2 regions of the Mycetohabitans sp. B46 genome follow, and region 1 is predicted to be linked to the other one. Evidence: predicted binding sites of a transcription regulator. Region 1 holds the regulator's gene; the other holds the start of a gene.
The links. The regulator NrdR, encoded in region 1, represses ribonucleotide reductase genes. The targets are predictions, from matches to a motif close to CACNANATNTNGTG.

Region 1 (7,183 bases):
GTTGCAATGCGATGTCCGCCTCCTCGTGCTGGGCTGGCGGTGGGGTGAGTTGCGCCGGCGCGGCAGCAGGGGGGGGCGGGGCCGGCGTGCTCGGCACCTGCGTCCAGATTTCTGCTTCAGCGCCGGCAGGCGTGCTGTTTTGCCACTTCATCCCGTGGTACAGAAAGAGTGCGAACAGCACGTGCATCAACGCGGCGAGCGCGAGTGCGCGCAGCGTGCCGCGTTCCCGCGGGGGTTCAAACGGATATCCTGCTTTTGGCTTCATTTCGGCTTGACGAGCAGCCCGACGCGCTTCACGCCGTTTGCTTTCAGCTCCGACATGACATTCATCACGATTTCGTATTTGACCGACTTGTCCGCGCCGATCACGACCGGCTGGTCGGGGTGGGTCTGCGTCCGGTCGGCGATAAAATGGTCCAGATCGGCCAGCGTCATTGGCAATTCCTGCGTGGCGCCCGACGCGTCGTTCTTGTACTTAACACTCAGGGTGCCGTCAGGCTTGAGATTAACAATGACGGGCGGCGTCTGCTCCTGTGGAGCCGCATGGCCGACCGTGGGCAGGTTGATGATCGACGGCGCGACAAGCGGAGCGGTCACCATGAAAATGACGAGCAGCACGAGCATCACGTCGATGTAGGGAACGACGTTAATGTCGGACATCACGCGGCGCGAACGGCCGCCGCGCAGACTGGAGCGGATCGGAGTGCCGGCCATCGGGTTCTCCGTCAGTGAGCCTGTCGTTGCAGGATATTCGAGAATTCTTCGATGAAGGTCTCGAAGCGGATCGACAGGCGGTCGATGTCGTGTGCGTAGCGATTATAGGCGACCACCGCCGGGATGGCCGCGAACAGGCCGATGGCGGTGGCGACCAGCGCCTCCGCGATGCCGGGCGCGACACTGGCCAGCGTCGCCTGCTGCACGTTCGCCAGCCCGCGAAACGCGTTCATGATGCCCCAGACCGTTCCAAACAGGCCGATGTATGGGCTCACCGAGCCGACCGACGCAAGAAATGCTAGATTGGCCTCGAGCGCATCCATTTCGCGCTGGAACGCGGCGCGCATCGCGCGGCGTGCACCATCCAGTATCGCACCGGGTTCGGCGACGCGTTTTTCCTTGGCTTTCAGGAATTCACGCATGCCTGACTCGAAGATTCGCTCAAGGGCGCCAATCGTATGACGATTGTTTGCCGCGCTCTGGTAAAGCGACTGCAGCTCTCCACCCGACCAAAAATCGCGCTCAAACCATTCAGTCTGCGCGCGGGCGCGACGGATCGAGAACCATTTGCGGAAGATAAAAGTCCAGGACAGGAGCGACAGCAACAGCAGCAGCGCCATGACGGCTTGCGCTAGCAGGCTTGCGTTTAATACGAGCGGAATGATTGAAAGGTCTTGTGCGTTATTCATGGTGATTCATGGGGTGGACCGGATCGGCTCACGTTCTGTGCAGTGTCAACGCATATCAGCGTGCGAGCGTTGACAGCCCGCGTCGCGCGGGCCGCTCAGCAGCGCCTGGCGTACAGTGTCAGGCAGTGGCACGGGCCGAATTGTCGCGCGCTGGACGCAGGCCACGCGGATCGTGCCGGTGGACAGCACCTTGCCGTCGCAGCTTGCCTGTTGGTAAAAATCGACCGAGGCGGGGCCGAGCCGCTCAATGCGGCTCTCGATGATGAGCACATCGTCCAGGCGCGCCGGGGCACGGTAGTCGAGCGCGGTGTTGCGCACGACGAACATGACCTGCTGGGTGTCGGCCAACCGTCGCTGGTCGATGCCGCATGCGCGCAGCCATTCGGTGCGGGCCCGCTCAAAGAACTTCAGGTAATTAGCGTAGAAGACAATGCCGCCAGCGTCGGTGTCCTCGAAATAGACGCGTACCGGCCACGTAAAGCCGGGCTGGGCTGCTGGTTCAGGCGAGATCATGTTCATCATCCGCGGGATTCTACCGGAACGCGTGTGGCAGTCTCGCATAATGAACGGTGTCGCGCTGCGTCTCAGCAGCCGCGACGTCGCAATGAGGAAAAAATGAACGGCCGTTTTTTTAAATGCTACGTTCAGTTGCCTATTCAGCACCCTTCCAATACACTAATGCGCCTAACCCTGCGTAACTGGCGATAGCGACTTTCAAGTCGGAGGTGGAACGACCACCGTGAAGCGCGGGGTGCAGTCTTGCCGTTCGCCTGGGCAGCCGTGATCCGGTCGCAGTCGTTGCGTCACCCGGGCTGTCCTGTCCTTGCGTCATCGGAAGTCTTTTTCCACTAAGCCATTCCAGGACCGTATCTTTGCCGTGGGTGCGACAGTGCACCGATTCGGTCAATCGTTTGAACATTGAAGGGAGCTGACGCATGTTTGACAAAGCCGAGCAAACCATTGCGAACGTCGATCCACAGGTCTGGCAGGCGATTCAGAACGAGAACCGCCGGCAAGAAGACCATATTGAGCTGATCGCGTCGGAAAACTATACGAGCCCGGCGGTGATGGCGGCCCAGGGCTCCCAACTGACCAACAAGTACGCCGAAGGGTATCCCGGCAAGCGGTACTACGGCGGTTGTGAATATGTCGATATGGTCGAGCAGTTGGCGATCGAACGGGTCAAGCAGCTGTTTGGCGCGGAGGCGGCGAACGTACAACCTAATTCGGGTTCGCAGGCCAATCAAGGGGTGTTTTTCGCGGTGCTCAAGCCGGGCGATACGATCATGGGCATGAGCCTCGCGCACGGCGGCCATCTGACGCACGGCTCTCCGGTCAACCTGTCCGGCAAGTGGTTCAATGTCGTCAGCTACGGGCTGAACGAGAACGAGGACATCGACTATGACGCAGCCGAGCAGCTCGCGCAGCAGCACAAGCCGAAGCTGCTCGTGGCGGGCGCGTCGGCGTTCTCGCTGCGCATCGACTTCGAGCGCCTGGCACGGATCGCGAAGTCGGTCGGCGCGTATTTCATGGTGGATATGGCGCACTATGCGGGACTGATTGCCGCCGGCGTTTATCCGAACCCGGTGCCGCATGCCGACTTCGTGACGACGACCACGCACAAGAGCTTGCGTGGTCCGCGTGGCGGCGTCATCCTAATGAAGGCCGAGTACGAGAAGGCGGTCAATTCAGCAATTTTCCCGGGCATCCAGGGCGGTCCGTTGATGCACGTGATTGCGGCGAAGGCCGTCGCGTTCAAGGAAGCGCTGGCGCCGCAGTTCAAGACCTACCAGCAGCAGGTCGTGGACAACGCGCGCGTGCTCGCCGAAACGCTAGTCAAGCGTGGCTTGCGGATCGTGTCCGGCCGCACCGAAAGCCATGTGATGCTGGTCGACCTACGGGCGAAGCAGACCACGGGCAAGACTGCGGAGGCCGCGTTGGGCGCCGCGCACATCACCGTGAACAAGAATGCGATCCCGAACGATCCGGAAAAGCCCTTTGTGACCAGCGGCATCCGGCTCGGCTCGCCGGCCATGACCACGCGCGGTTTCGGTCCCGCCCAGGCCGAGCAGGTCGGCAATCTGATTGCCGATGTGCTGGACAAGCCGGACGACGCGGCAACGATTGAGCGGGTGCGCGGCCAGGTTGCCGAACTCACGCGCCAGTTCCCGGTGTACAAGTAAGCCGCGGGACGAATCGTCATGCGCTGCCCGTTTTGCCGGCACGACGACACTCAGGTGGTGGATTCGCGCGTGTCGGAGGACGGTGCAGCGATCCGCCGCCGCCGCCGCTGCCCAGCTTGCGACAAGCGCTTCACGACATACGAGCGGGTCGAACTTGCGCTGCCGACGGTCGTCAAGAAGGATGGCACGCGAGTCGAATTCGATCGCCGCAAGATTCTGTCCAGTATGCAGCTTGCGTTGCGCAAGCGGCCCGTGGCCGCCGAGGCGATCGACGAAGCGGTGGCGCGTGTCGAGTACCAATTGCTGGCATCCGGCGAGCGCGAGGTGCGCAGCGAACGGCTCGGCGAGCTGGTGATGGACGCGTTGCGTAAGCTCGACAAGATCGCCTACGTGCGTTTCGCGTCAGTGTATAAGCGCTTTGAGGACGTGTCCGAGTTCAAGAATTTGATCGATGAGTTCGGTCGATCCGCAGCCGGCGCGCCCAGTCCCACATCGCGCAAACGGCAGTCATAGGCGCTTCTGACGGCGTCATCGCGTTTCTCATCCTATATCGCTGTTCCACCATTGAGCCGCATGGCGTGTCGTTCGACGTGCTGTGGCTGAAGATCCGCGACGCGAAGCGGTTGCAAGCGCGTGGTCCGGCGGCGCCGGCCATTCGGTCAATTGTTGCGCGCCGTGCGCCGTCCTACAGTGTTCGTTAATCGCAGCGCATCGGGCGTTGCGTGTCGCGGGCATCCAGGAGACGTGACGGTGGAGCGATATCGAGCCGCGCGGCGGCGCGGATTCATGCTGGCCGAGATCTGTACGGTCATGGCGATTTCATTGGCGTTGGCGGCATGGGTGATCCCATCGCTCGACGAATGGCGTTCGCGTGAGCAGATTCGAGCGGTAGCGCGTGCATTGGGGCGCACGTTGTCATTGGCCCGCAGCGAGGCCGTGGCGCGGCAGGCGCCGGTGACGGTTTGCCGCTCAGATGGCGCGGGCCAGTGCATCTTACCCGGCCGACCATGCGCCACGGGCGCGCTGGACTGGTCCTGCGGCTGGCTGGTGCAGGCCCGGCAGCCTGGTGTCGGCGCGCGGCCGATCGTGCTACACGCACAACCGGCTGTGAGCGATGTGACGATCGCCGGCAGTACGACGGAGATGAGATTTCTGCCGCCCGCCGGCTTATCCGCTGGCAGCTTTCGCGGCTTTGCGGTGCGTGCGGCGCGCGCGTCACCGCGTATTGCGGCGTTGCATGTTCGCCTTGCGGCAGGTGGCCGTGCGTTGATCCGTGCCGATGCGTATCGCAAATGAGTTTCGTGCGCGGCTTGCCGAGCCGGCTGCGCAGGGTCAGCGCGGTCCAGCCTACGGTCCGGGCGCCGTGGCGGGTGCCACGATGATCGAGGCCGCGATGGCCACTGCATTGGCCGCGGTGGCCATCGTGAGCGCGGGCGCGGCGTGGCAGGCGATGGTGCGCTCGGATCAGACTTTGTCGAATCGCATGCGAGCGGCGTTGATCGCGGACGCCGCGCTCGAACTGATGCGCGCCGGACACCCGCAATCCGTGGCGCTCGCGCACGCGAGTCGGGATGCGTCACGCCAATTGCTCGACGGTACCGTGACGGTGGAACGCGATCCGGACGGTGCCGACGTGCTGACGCTCGAATGGTCGGAACTGGCTGCCGACGCGTCGCAGCGGGTGGCGGCGTGCCGCGGGACGATCGTGCCGCCCGACGGATATGTGCGCCGCTGCCTATCGCTGGGCTTTCTCGAATGATCAGCGTGTCACGCAGACGTGATGGGGGGCATACGCTGGTGGAATGGCTCCTTTCATCGACCATTGGCATGATGCTCACGCTCTTGCTGGCCGGGACGTACGGCGTGCTCAGCGGGACGGCCGGTCGTGTTGACGAGACTCGCCGGGCCGCGGCCGCCGGCCAACAGGCGCTGGAAATCATAGTGGCGCACGCCAGGCTTGCCGGAATGCCGCAAGCTTTCCCACGGACGTGGCGCGCCTCAACGGCCTCCACGTCGACGCGGGCCGTCGAAGCACCCGATGCGCCCGCCGCGGATGAAACGATCCGAGACCCGCCGATCTTCGGTTGTGAGCGCGGCATACCCGAGCGCGAGCAAGCTGGGCGGTGCCGCGCGGTCATGCATGACTCGGACGGCGTGGTTTTTCGGTATGCGGCCGACCCGGTGGCGACCTGGCCATCGAAAGACAACTGGCCCACCGATTGTCTGGGCCAGAACGTGACGGGCGACACGATTGCGGTGCGTTTCTATGTTCAGGCGCGTACGCCCGACCAGCCGGAGCTTTATTGTCGGGGCAATGGTCACGACGCGACGGCACAGCCGTTGGTCGATAGTATCGAGCAGCTGCGGTTGTCCTATTGGCTTGCCGGTGCCCACGCCGCGGTTCGCGCGTCGTCGTTATCCGAGCCGGACTGGCGTCGTATCGTAGCCATTGATGTCTGCGTCGTGTCGCGTGGACCGGTGGCGACGCGTCCGACGGCCTACCTCGACTGCGACGGCAAACGGGTGATGCCGACCGATCGACGAATTCGTACCGCCTGGATGCGCCGCGTGGCGATTCGCAACGCCGTTGCGGGCGGCGCGCGATGACGCGCGCGTTGCTCGCGCAGCGTGGCAGCGTGCTGCCGCTCGTATTGATATTCGCCGTCGCGTTGACCGCACTGCTCGGCTCATCGTTGGACGCGGTGCGCTCGACGGCGCGCATGGAGCGTGGACTCATCGCGCATATCGAAGCCTTTCATGCGGCGGATTCGGCGCTGCGATGGTGCGAACGTTACGTGGTGACACATGCGCTTGATATCGGTGCACCGATCCCCCGTGTCATACCGAGCCCGCAGGCCACGCCCGGATGGCATCAGCGCATGCTATTCGACGGGGAGGCCGGTAGCGCGATACAGCCGGTGCGTCGCTGGCGTGCCGGCGGGCGGGCGCCGCAGTGCCTGATCGAGGCGGTGAACGTCTCGGAGGCTGGCGCGGCCGCTTATCTGCTGACCGCGCGAGGCTTCGCGGTCGATGAGGAGAGCGAGATATGGTTGCAGGCGATCATGCGGGTTGGCCAGACGCAGCGGACGGTGCGTACTGGATGGCGGTTCGTGGCCCGCAGGCCGTTTTAAGCATAAGCACGGTCCGATGCCGGGGCATGACGCTGGTTGAACTGGCGGTGGCATTGGCGCTTGTTGCCATTCTCGCAACGTATGCGTTGCCAACGTATCATGAGCAAATGCGTCGCAGTATGCGGGTAGCCGCCGTCAGCGCCGTTTATCGTGCCGCTCACCATGTCGAGATCCAACTCGCACAGCGTACGCAAGCGCTTGGCGGGGTTGGCATCGCCACGGATCCCGCTGTCCTTCCAGCGGAACTCGGGCGCGTGCCGCCGGGTGCGCGCGCCGCCTATGCGCTGCGGGTTATCGGCGCGACGCGGTCCAATGGCGGGTACTCCGTGGTAGCCGAGCCGCTGCACGACGGTCCGATGGCCGACGATCACCTGTGCGGTGCATTCAAGCTCGACGCCACGGGGCAGCGAAGCAATGCCGGCGCTGGCGGAGCCGTGGGCGGATCCGCCAGCACGTCGGACTCAGT
Region 2 (7,183 bases), on a different contig from region 1:
TGCCCGACACGTCACTCCCCACGCCATGCATCGCCCCCCCGCCACCGTCGCTAGATGGCACCGCATTGAGCGCGCCATGCGCAACCGTCGACTTCTCGACATGCGTTGCGGCGATCGTGCGCAAGTAGTACGTCGTCTTCAGGCCGCGCAGCCAGGCGAGCTTGTAGATTTCGTCCAGCTTCTTACCCGACGCCCCGGCCATGTAGATGTTCAACGACTGCGCCTGATCGATCCACTTCTGCCGACGCGCCGCCGCCTCCACGAGCCACTTCGGATCCACTTCGAACGCGGTTGCATACGTCGCGCGCAGATCGGCGGGAATCCGATCGATGCGCGCCAGCGATCCGTCGAAGTACTTCAAATCGGCTACCATCACTTCGTCCCAGAGCCCGTGCGCCTTCAGGTCACGCACCAGATATTCATTGACGACCGTGAATTCGCCCGACAAATTTGATTTCACATACAGATTCTGGAACGTCGGCTCGATGCACGCGGACACACCAATGATGTTCGAGATCGTTGCGGTCGGCGCGATCGCAACGCAGTTCGAGTTGCGCATGCCATGCGTGGCGATGCGCTCGCGCAGCGCGGCCCAGTCCATCGTTTCGGACGAGTCGACCTCGACATACCCACCGCGTGAGTCAGCGAGCAGCTTCAGCGAGTCTTGCGGCAAAATTCCGCGATCCCACAGCGAGCCACCGTACGACGAGTACCGGCCGCGCTCACTTGCCAGTTCGGTGGAGGCCCAGTACGCGTAGTAGCAGACCGCTTCCATCGAGCGGTCCGCGAACTCCACCGCCTGCTGCGATGCATACGGCGTGCGCAGCAAGTGCAGGCAGTCCTGGAAGCCCATGATGCCCATGCCGACCGGACGGTGCTTCAGATTCGAGTTACGCGCCTTGGCAACCGCGTAGTAATTGATATCGATCACATTGTCGAGCATGCGCATCGCGACGCTGATCGTGCGCTTGAGCTTATCGTGGTCCAGCACATAGCCACCGTCCGCGTCCTGCTTCATATGCGCGACCAGGTTGACCGAGCCCAGGTTGCAAACCGCGATTTCGTTGTCGCTCGTGTTCAACGTGATTTCAGTGCACAGGTTCGACGAATGCACAACACCCACGTGCTGCTGCGGCGAGCGCACGTTGCAGGGGTCCTTGAACGTGATCCACGGATGACCGGTCTCGAACAGCATCCCGAGCATCTTGCGCCACAGTTGCGCGGCCGGAACCTTCTTGAACAGCTTCAGTTCGCCGCGCGCGGCCTTCTCTTCGTACGCGACATAAGCTTGTTCGAACTCGGCACCAAATTTGTCATGCAGGTCCGGACAGGTCGACGGTGAAAACAACGTCCAGTCGCCCCCCTCGATTACCCGCTTCATGAACAGATCTGGGATCCAGTTCGCGGTATTCATGTCGTGCGTGCGACGACGATCGTCGCCGGTGTTCTTGCGCAACTCAAGAAACTCTTCGATGTCCAAATGCCAGGTTTCGAGATACGCACATACTGCACCCTTGCGCTTGCCCCCCTGGTTGACCGCGACCGCCGTGTCGTTGACGACCTTGAGGAACGGCACCACGCCCTGCGACTTGCCGTTGGTGCCCTTGATGTGCGAGCCGAGCGCGCGCACGCGGGACCAGTCGTTGCCCAGTCCGCCGGCAAACTTGGACAATAGCGCGTTTTCCTTTAGTGCTTCATAGATGCCGTCCAGGTCGTCCGCGACAGTCGTCAGGTAGCACGACGACAGTTGCGAGCGGCGCGTGCCGGAATTGAACAGCGTCGGCGTCGAGCTCATGAAGTCGAACGTTGACAGCACAGTGTAGAACTCGATCGCCCGCGCCTCGCGGTCAATTTCATTCAACGCCAGCCCCATCGCCACCCGCATGAAGAAGGCCTGCGGCATTTCAATGCGCTGCCCGTCCACGTGCAGGAAGTAACGGTCGTACAACGTCTGCAGACCGAGATAGCCAAATTTCAGATCGCGCGACGCATCCAGCGCGTCGCCCAGCTTTTTCAAGTCAAACTGCAGCAGCTTCTCGTCCAGCAATTCAGCTTCGACACCTCGCTTCAAGAACTGCGGGAAGTACTCCGCATACCGCGCACCCATCTCGGACTGCAACACCTCTTCGCCAAGAATCTCGCGGCGAATCGTATGCAGCAGCAGTCGCGCGGTGACCTGGCTGTAGGCCGGGTCCTTCTCGATCATTGTGCGCGCGGCGAGGATCGCCGAGTCGTAGACCTGCGACAACGGCACGCCGTCGTAGAGATTTTTGACCGTTTCGGCGACGATCGGCTCTGCGCTGACCGCCTCGCCGAGCCCGTCGCAGGCGGCCGTGATCACGTTGCGCAACGCAGCAAGATCCAGCGGGCGCACGAGGCCGTTGTCGTTCACGTTCAACCCGCCTTGCGCCGGCTGTTGCGCCACCTCGTGTGCGCGCTCCGCGGCGCGTTTCTCACGATACAGCACATAGGCGCGAGCGACATTGTGCTCGCCGGCCCGCATCAACGCGAGTTCGACCTGGTCTTGAATGTCTTCGATATGGAATGTGCCGCCGTTCGGCCGGCTGCGCACGAGCGCGCGCACGACCGCCTGCGTCAGCGTCTCGACCAATTCGCGCACGCGTGCCGACGCGGCACCCTGACCGCCATTGACGGCGAGGAAAGCCTTGGTCACCGCGATCGCGATCTTGGACGGCTCGAATGACACCACACTCCCGTTGCGGCGAATGACCTTGTAGTCGGCAAACGTCGCCTGCGGCACCAATGCGCGCGCACCATGCGCAGCGCCACCGCCATGCGGCAGGCCGGCTGCGGCACTGGACTGTTGGGACGTGACGTTCTCGGTGGTTTGCATGGGCAAAACTCCTGATCTTGTGTCGTGCGGTGAATCCGCGTTCTTGGAACGAGTGGGGCATGGCACGGCGTATTGGCGCAGTGCCACAGCGCCCTGAAAACGGTGTCTGAGAAGGCGATGCGGCGCCATCGCTGGAAACGAGGCGCCGCCGAAAACCACAATATCTAGTAGCGGCGCCGTCGCCATATACCAACTATAGTGGAAATTTGCCCCAGATTCCACGAATAAATTTGCGCCCGAAGACTTGACTTTTTGGCATGCGCCGCCGATTGCGGGCTCGCCGCCATGCAAGCGTGGATGCGCCGCATGCTCTGCCGTCGCGGCGTCCAGCCGCGCGCAACATGTTCAACGCAGATAGGGAAAAAACGTCGCCGGCAGCGCAAGCTGAGCGCGCAACCGATGCCAGTCGAAATGCGGCCCCGGATCGGTCTTGCGACCCGGCGCGATGTCCGCATGGCCGGCCAGCGCAGTGATGGGATAGCGCTCACACAGTGCGATGCACAATCGCGTCAGCGTGTCGTACTGCGACGCCTCGAACACGTGCTCGTCCGAGCCTTCCAGTTCAATGCCGATCGAAAAATCATTGCAGCGCGCTCGGCCGGCGAAACACGACGCGCCAGCATGCCACGCGCGCGCATTGCACGAGACGAACTGCAGCAATGTGCCGTCCCGCCGCACAAAAAAATGCGCCGATACGCGCAGCCCACGCAGTCGCGTGTAGTAGGGGTGCGCGTCGCAATCGAGTTGGTTGAGGAACAGCGCCGCCACCGCGTCACCGCCGAACTGTCCCGGCGGCAGACTGATGTTGTGCACCACCACGAGCGTCGGCTCAACGCCTGCGGGACGCGCATCGAAATTCGCGCATGGCGTGTGCTGAGCCGGCCAAGCCCACCCTGGCACATCGACCACGATGCGCGCCGCCGCAGCGTCGTCGTTCACGAACCGCTGCGCCGCGCACATCGCCCGCTCACCGCGCATTATCGCGCCCGGCCGGCCGGGCCGCGTAGCGGACCGCATGCTCGTTGGAGCAAAAGAGCTGGCCCTTTACCCACACCGTTTCGCTTACCGGTACATGTACCCCGCACTGTGCGCAACGCACGATGGCCTCCGGCAGTGCGCCGCCTCCGGCGGAGCCTGTGCACCGCGTGCTGGCCGCGCCTTCGGTGCGACCACGGTCGGCCTGCGGGTGCATGGATTCCCGTCCCGCCTCGGATCCGTGGCTGACGGGCGCCCGATCACGACGCGCGAGCTGGCGCCACAGCCACTGGATGGCGAGAATCACAAAAAGCCAAAAGAGGATGCGGGCCATGACGAACGAATAAGCACACAGGAAACGATTCAAATGTCGACGCGAGCCGACTGCGTCAATCAGACCACCGCGCGATGCAACAGCACTTCCAGCACGAAGCGGCTGCCGACATACGCGAGCAGCAGCGCCGCGAACGACGCCAGCACCCAACGCAACGCGGTGCGACCGCGCCAGCCGCGCCGCTGGCGGCCCACTAGTAGCGCGCCGAACATGATCCACGACACGAACGCGAACACGGTCTTGTGATCCAGCTTGACGGCTTGGGCGATCAGTTGCTCGCTGAACCACACGCCGCTGATCAGCGCCAGTGTCAGCAGCACGAAACCAGCGGCGATCAGGCGGAACAGCAGCTTTTCCAGCGTCAACAACGGTGGCAGCGTATCGAACCAACTCGATAACCAGTCACGCGCGGGCGGCCCCGGCGTGCGCCGTCCGGCCACGCCGCGCAGCGCGTGCAGCCGGCGCTCGACCAGCAGCATCAGAATCGCATGCAACGCGGCGATCGCCAGCAACCCATACGCGACATTCGCCAACACGAAGTGGACCTTGAACAGCGGGTCTGCCGCATAGGCCAGCACGTGTACGCCGCCGAACAGCAGCGGCAGCAGCGTCGCCACGCAGGCAATCGGCATCAGCAGCAGTCGCAGCCCATCGAGCCGGAAAAAGAAACTCTCAATCCAGTAGATGCTCGCGCCGAGCCACAACATCGCCGACAGCGCGAATGCGAAGCCGAACACCATCGCGTTAGCTGGGAAGATCGTCATATGCAGCAGCACCCCGTGCAGCACCAGCGCGGCAAACAGCACCGCGCGCGCCACCGGTGACGTGCCAGCGCCGGTGGCGCGGCCGGGCGCTATCGCCAACGCGGCTGTCGGCGCCGTGGCCAGCAGCGTGCCGTGCGAATCGCGCGCATGCCGATGCGACCGCCAGGCGGCGACGCCAAGGCTGCCATACAAGAGCGCGGTGAGGGCATACAGTACAATGTGCATAGTTATTCAGTTTACACTAGCGCCCCGCCGCCGGCCCGGATCCCGCTGCCCCCGTGCGTCTTGATGCACCCGGACCGCGCCACCTGCCCGGGCTCACGTCGAGGCGCGGCAAACCGCACGTCACTCCCATGCTCGACAATCTCACACAACGTATGGCGCGCGTCGTGAAGACGCTTCGCGGCGAAGCCCGGCTTACCGAGGCCAACACGCAAGAGATGCTGCGCGAGGTGCGCCTGGCACTGCTCGAGGCAGACGTCGCGCTGCCGGTCGTGCGCGAGTTTATCGCGAAGGTCCGGGAAAAGGCGCTCGGTGAGGAAGTGATCAGCAGCTTGACCCCCGGCCAGGCACTGGTCGGTGTCGTGCAACGCGAGCTGACCGCGGTGATCGGCGGCGACTACGAGGGCAAGGCGGCCGAGCTGAACCTGGCGGTCACACCGCCAGCGGTGATCTTGATGGCGGGCCTACAGGGTGCCGGCAAGACCACGACGGTCGGCAAGCTGGCTAAGCTGCTGCGCGAGAAGCAGAAGAAAAAAGTCCTCACTGTATCGTGCGACGTCTACCGGCCCGCGGCGATCGCGCAGCTGAAAACCGTCACCGAGCAGGTCGGCGCGGATTGCTTCCCGTCCCAACCCGACCAAAAACCGCAGGATATCGCGCGGGACGCATTGGACTGGGCCAAGCGGCACTATCATGACGTATTGATCGTGGACACGGCGGGCCGGCTCGGCATCGATGAGGCGATGATGCAGGAAATCGCCGCGTTGCATGCGCAACTCAAGCCGGCCGAGACGCTGTTCGTCGTCGATGCGATGCTCGGCCAGGACGCGGTCAATACCGCGAAGGCCTTTAATGACGCGCTGCCGCTCACCGGCGTTGTGCTGACCAAGCTCGATGGCGACTCGCGCGGCGGCGCAGCGTTGTCGGTGCGTCACGTGACGGGCCGGCCGATCAAGTTCGTTGGCGTCGGCGAGAAGCTCGATGGCCTAGAGACGTTCTATCCGGAACGGATGGCCAATCGGATCCTGGGCATGGGAGACATCCTGGCGCTGGTCGAGGAAGCGCAGCGCGGCGTGGACGTGCAGGCCGCGCAGAAGCTCGCCGAAAAGGTGAAGAAAGGCGGCGCTTTTGACCTGAATGACTTTCGCGCCCAACTGTCGCAAATGAAGAAAATGGGCGGCTTATCGACGCTGATGGATAAGCTGCCGGCGCAATTCCAGCAGGCCGCGGGCAACGCCGACATGTCTCAGGCCGAAAAGCAGATGCGCCGCATGGAAGGCATCATCCATTCGATGACGCCGACCGAGCGCGCCAAGCCGGAACTGATCAAAGCAAGCCGCAAGCGGCGCATCGCGACCGGCGCCGGCGTGCAGGTGCAGGAGGTCAACCGGATGCTGAATCAGTTCGAACAGATGCGCGGCATGATGAAAAAGCTCAAGGGCGGCAACTTGCAAAAGATGATGCGCGGCATGAAGGGCATGCTGCCCGGGCTGCACTGAGCCGAGCCGCCACCGCGGCTGCCATCGCGGGCTTTCTCTGTGGAGCCCGCGCCGTTTTTCGATTCACCCTCTCTTTATTAGGCCCCTCGCCAAGATCCCGATGAACCGCGAAGAAGCCCTGGACATTTTCCGCCACTCTGAGGAGATCGTATCGTCCGCCGACGTGGCGGCGTCGATCCAGCGGATGGCCGTTGCAATCCGCGACGCGATGAGTGACGAGTTCCCGCTTGTACTGTCCGTGATGGGCGGTGCCGCGGTGTTCACCGGCATGCTGCTGCCGCATTTGGACTTTCCGCTCGAGTTCGACTACATCCATCTGACCCGCTATCGCAACACAACGCGCGGCCATGACATGCAGTGGCGCGTGGCACCGGCCGAATCAGTCAAGGACCGCGTCGTGCTGGTGCTTGACGACATCCTGGACGAAGGCGAAACGATGGCGGCGATCCGAGACCGGATCATCGAGAAGGGCGCGCGTCGCTTCGCCAGCGCGGTGCTGTGCGAAAAGCTCATTGCGAAGCCCAAGCCGCTGCAC

Region 2: IHE30_RS14345 (ribonucleoside-diphosphate reductase subunit alpha) is a predicted target of NrdR. The motif match lies at 3,011-3,024, and genes of this name have one in related genera.

Annotation. Positions count from the first base shown of each region.
Region 1 is NZ_JADBGL010000003.1:146,828-154,010, forward strand. It holds gene tolA (cell envelope integrity protein TolA) at 1-265, opposite strand, end outside; gene tolR (protein TolR) at 262-714, opposite strand; gene tolQ (protein TolQ) at 726-1,403, opposite strand; gene ybgC (tol-pal system-associated acyl-CoA thioesterase) at 1,449-1,925, opposite strand; ZMP/ZTP riboswitch at 2,088-2,186, shown strand; gene glyA (serine hydroxymethyltransferase) at 2,339-3,586, shown strand; gene nrdR (transcriptional regulator NrdR) at 3,605-4,099, shown strand; gene IHE30_RS04725 (GspH/FimT family pseudopilin) at 4,337-4,882, shown strand; gene IHE30_RS04730 (hypothetical protein) at 4,866-5,345, shown strand; gene IHE30_RS04735 (PilW family protein) at 5,414-6,193, shown strand; gene IHE30_RS04740 (pilus assembly PilX family protein) at 6,190-6,717, shown strand; gene IHE30_RS04745 (type IV pilin protein) at 6,687-7,183, shown strand, end outside.
Region 2 is NZ_JADBGL010000017.1:40,137-47,319, reverse strand. It holds gene IHE30_RS14345 (ribonucleoside-diphosphate reductase subunit alpha) at 1-2,854, opposite strand, end outside; gene ampD (1,6-anhydro-N-acetylmuramyl-L-alanine amidase AmpD) at 3,200-3,814, opposite strand; gene IHE30_RS14335 (PP0621 family protein) at 3,822-4,196, opposite strand; gene IHE30_RS14330 (cytochrome C assembly family protein) at 4,223-5,152, opposite strand; gene ffh (signal recognition particle protein) at 5,281-6,648, shown strand; gene IHE30_RS14320 (hypoxanthine-guanine phosphoribosyltransferase) at 6,749-7,183, shown strand, end outside.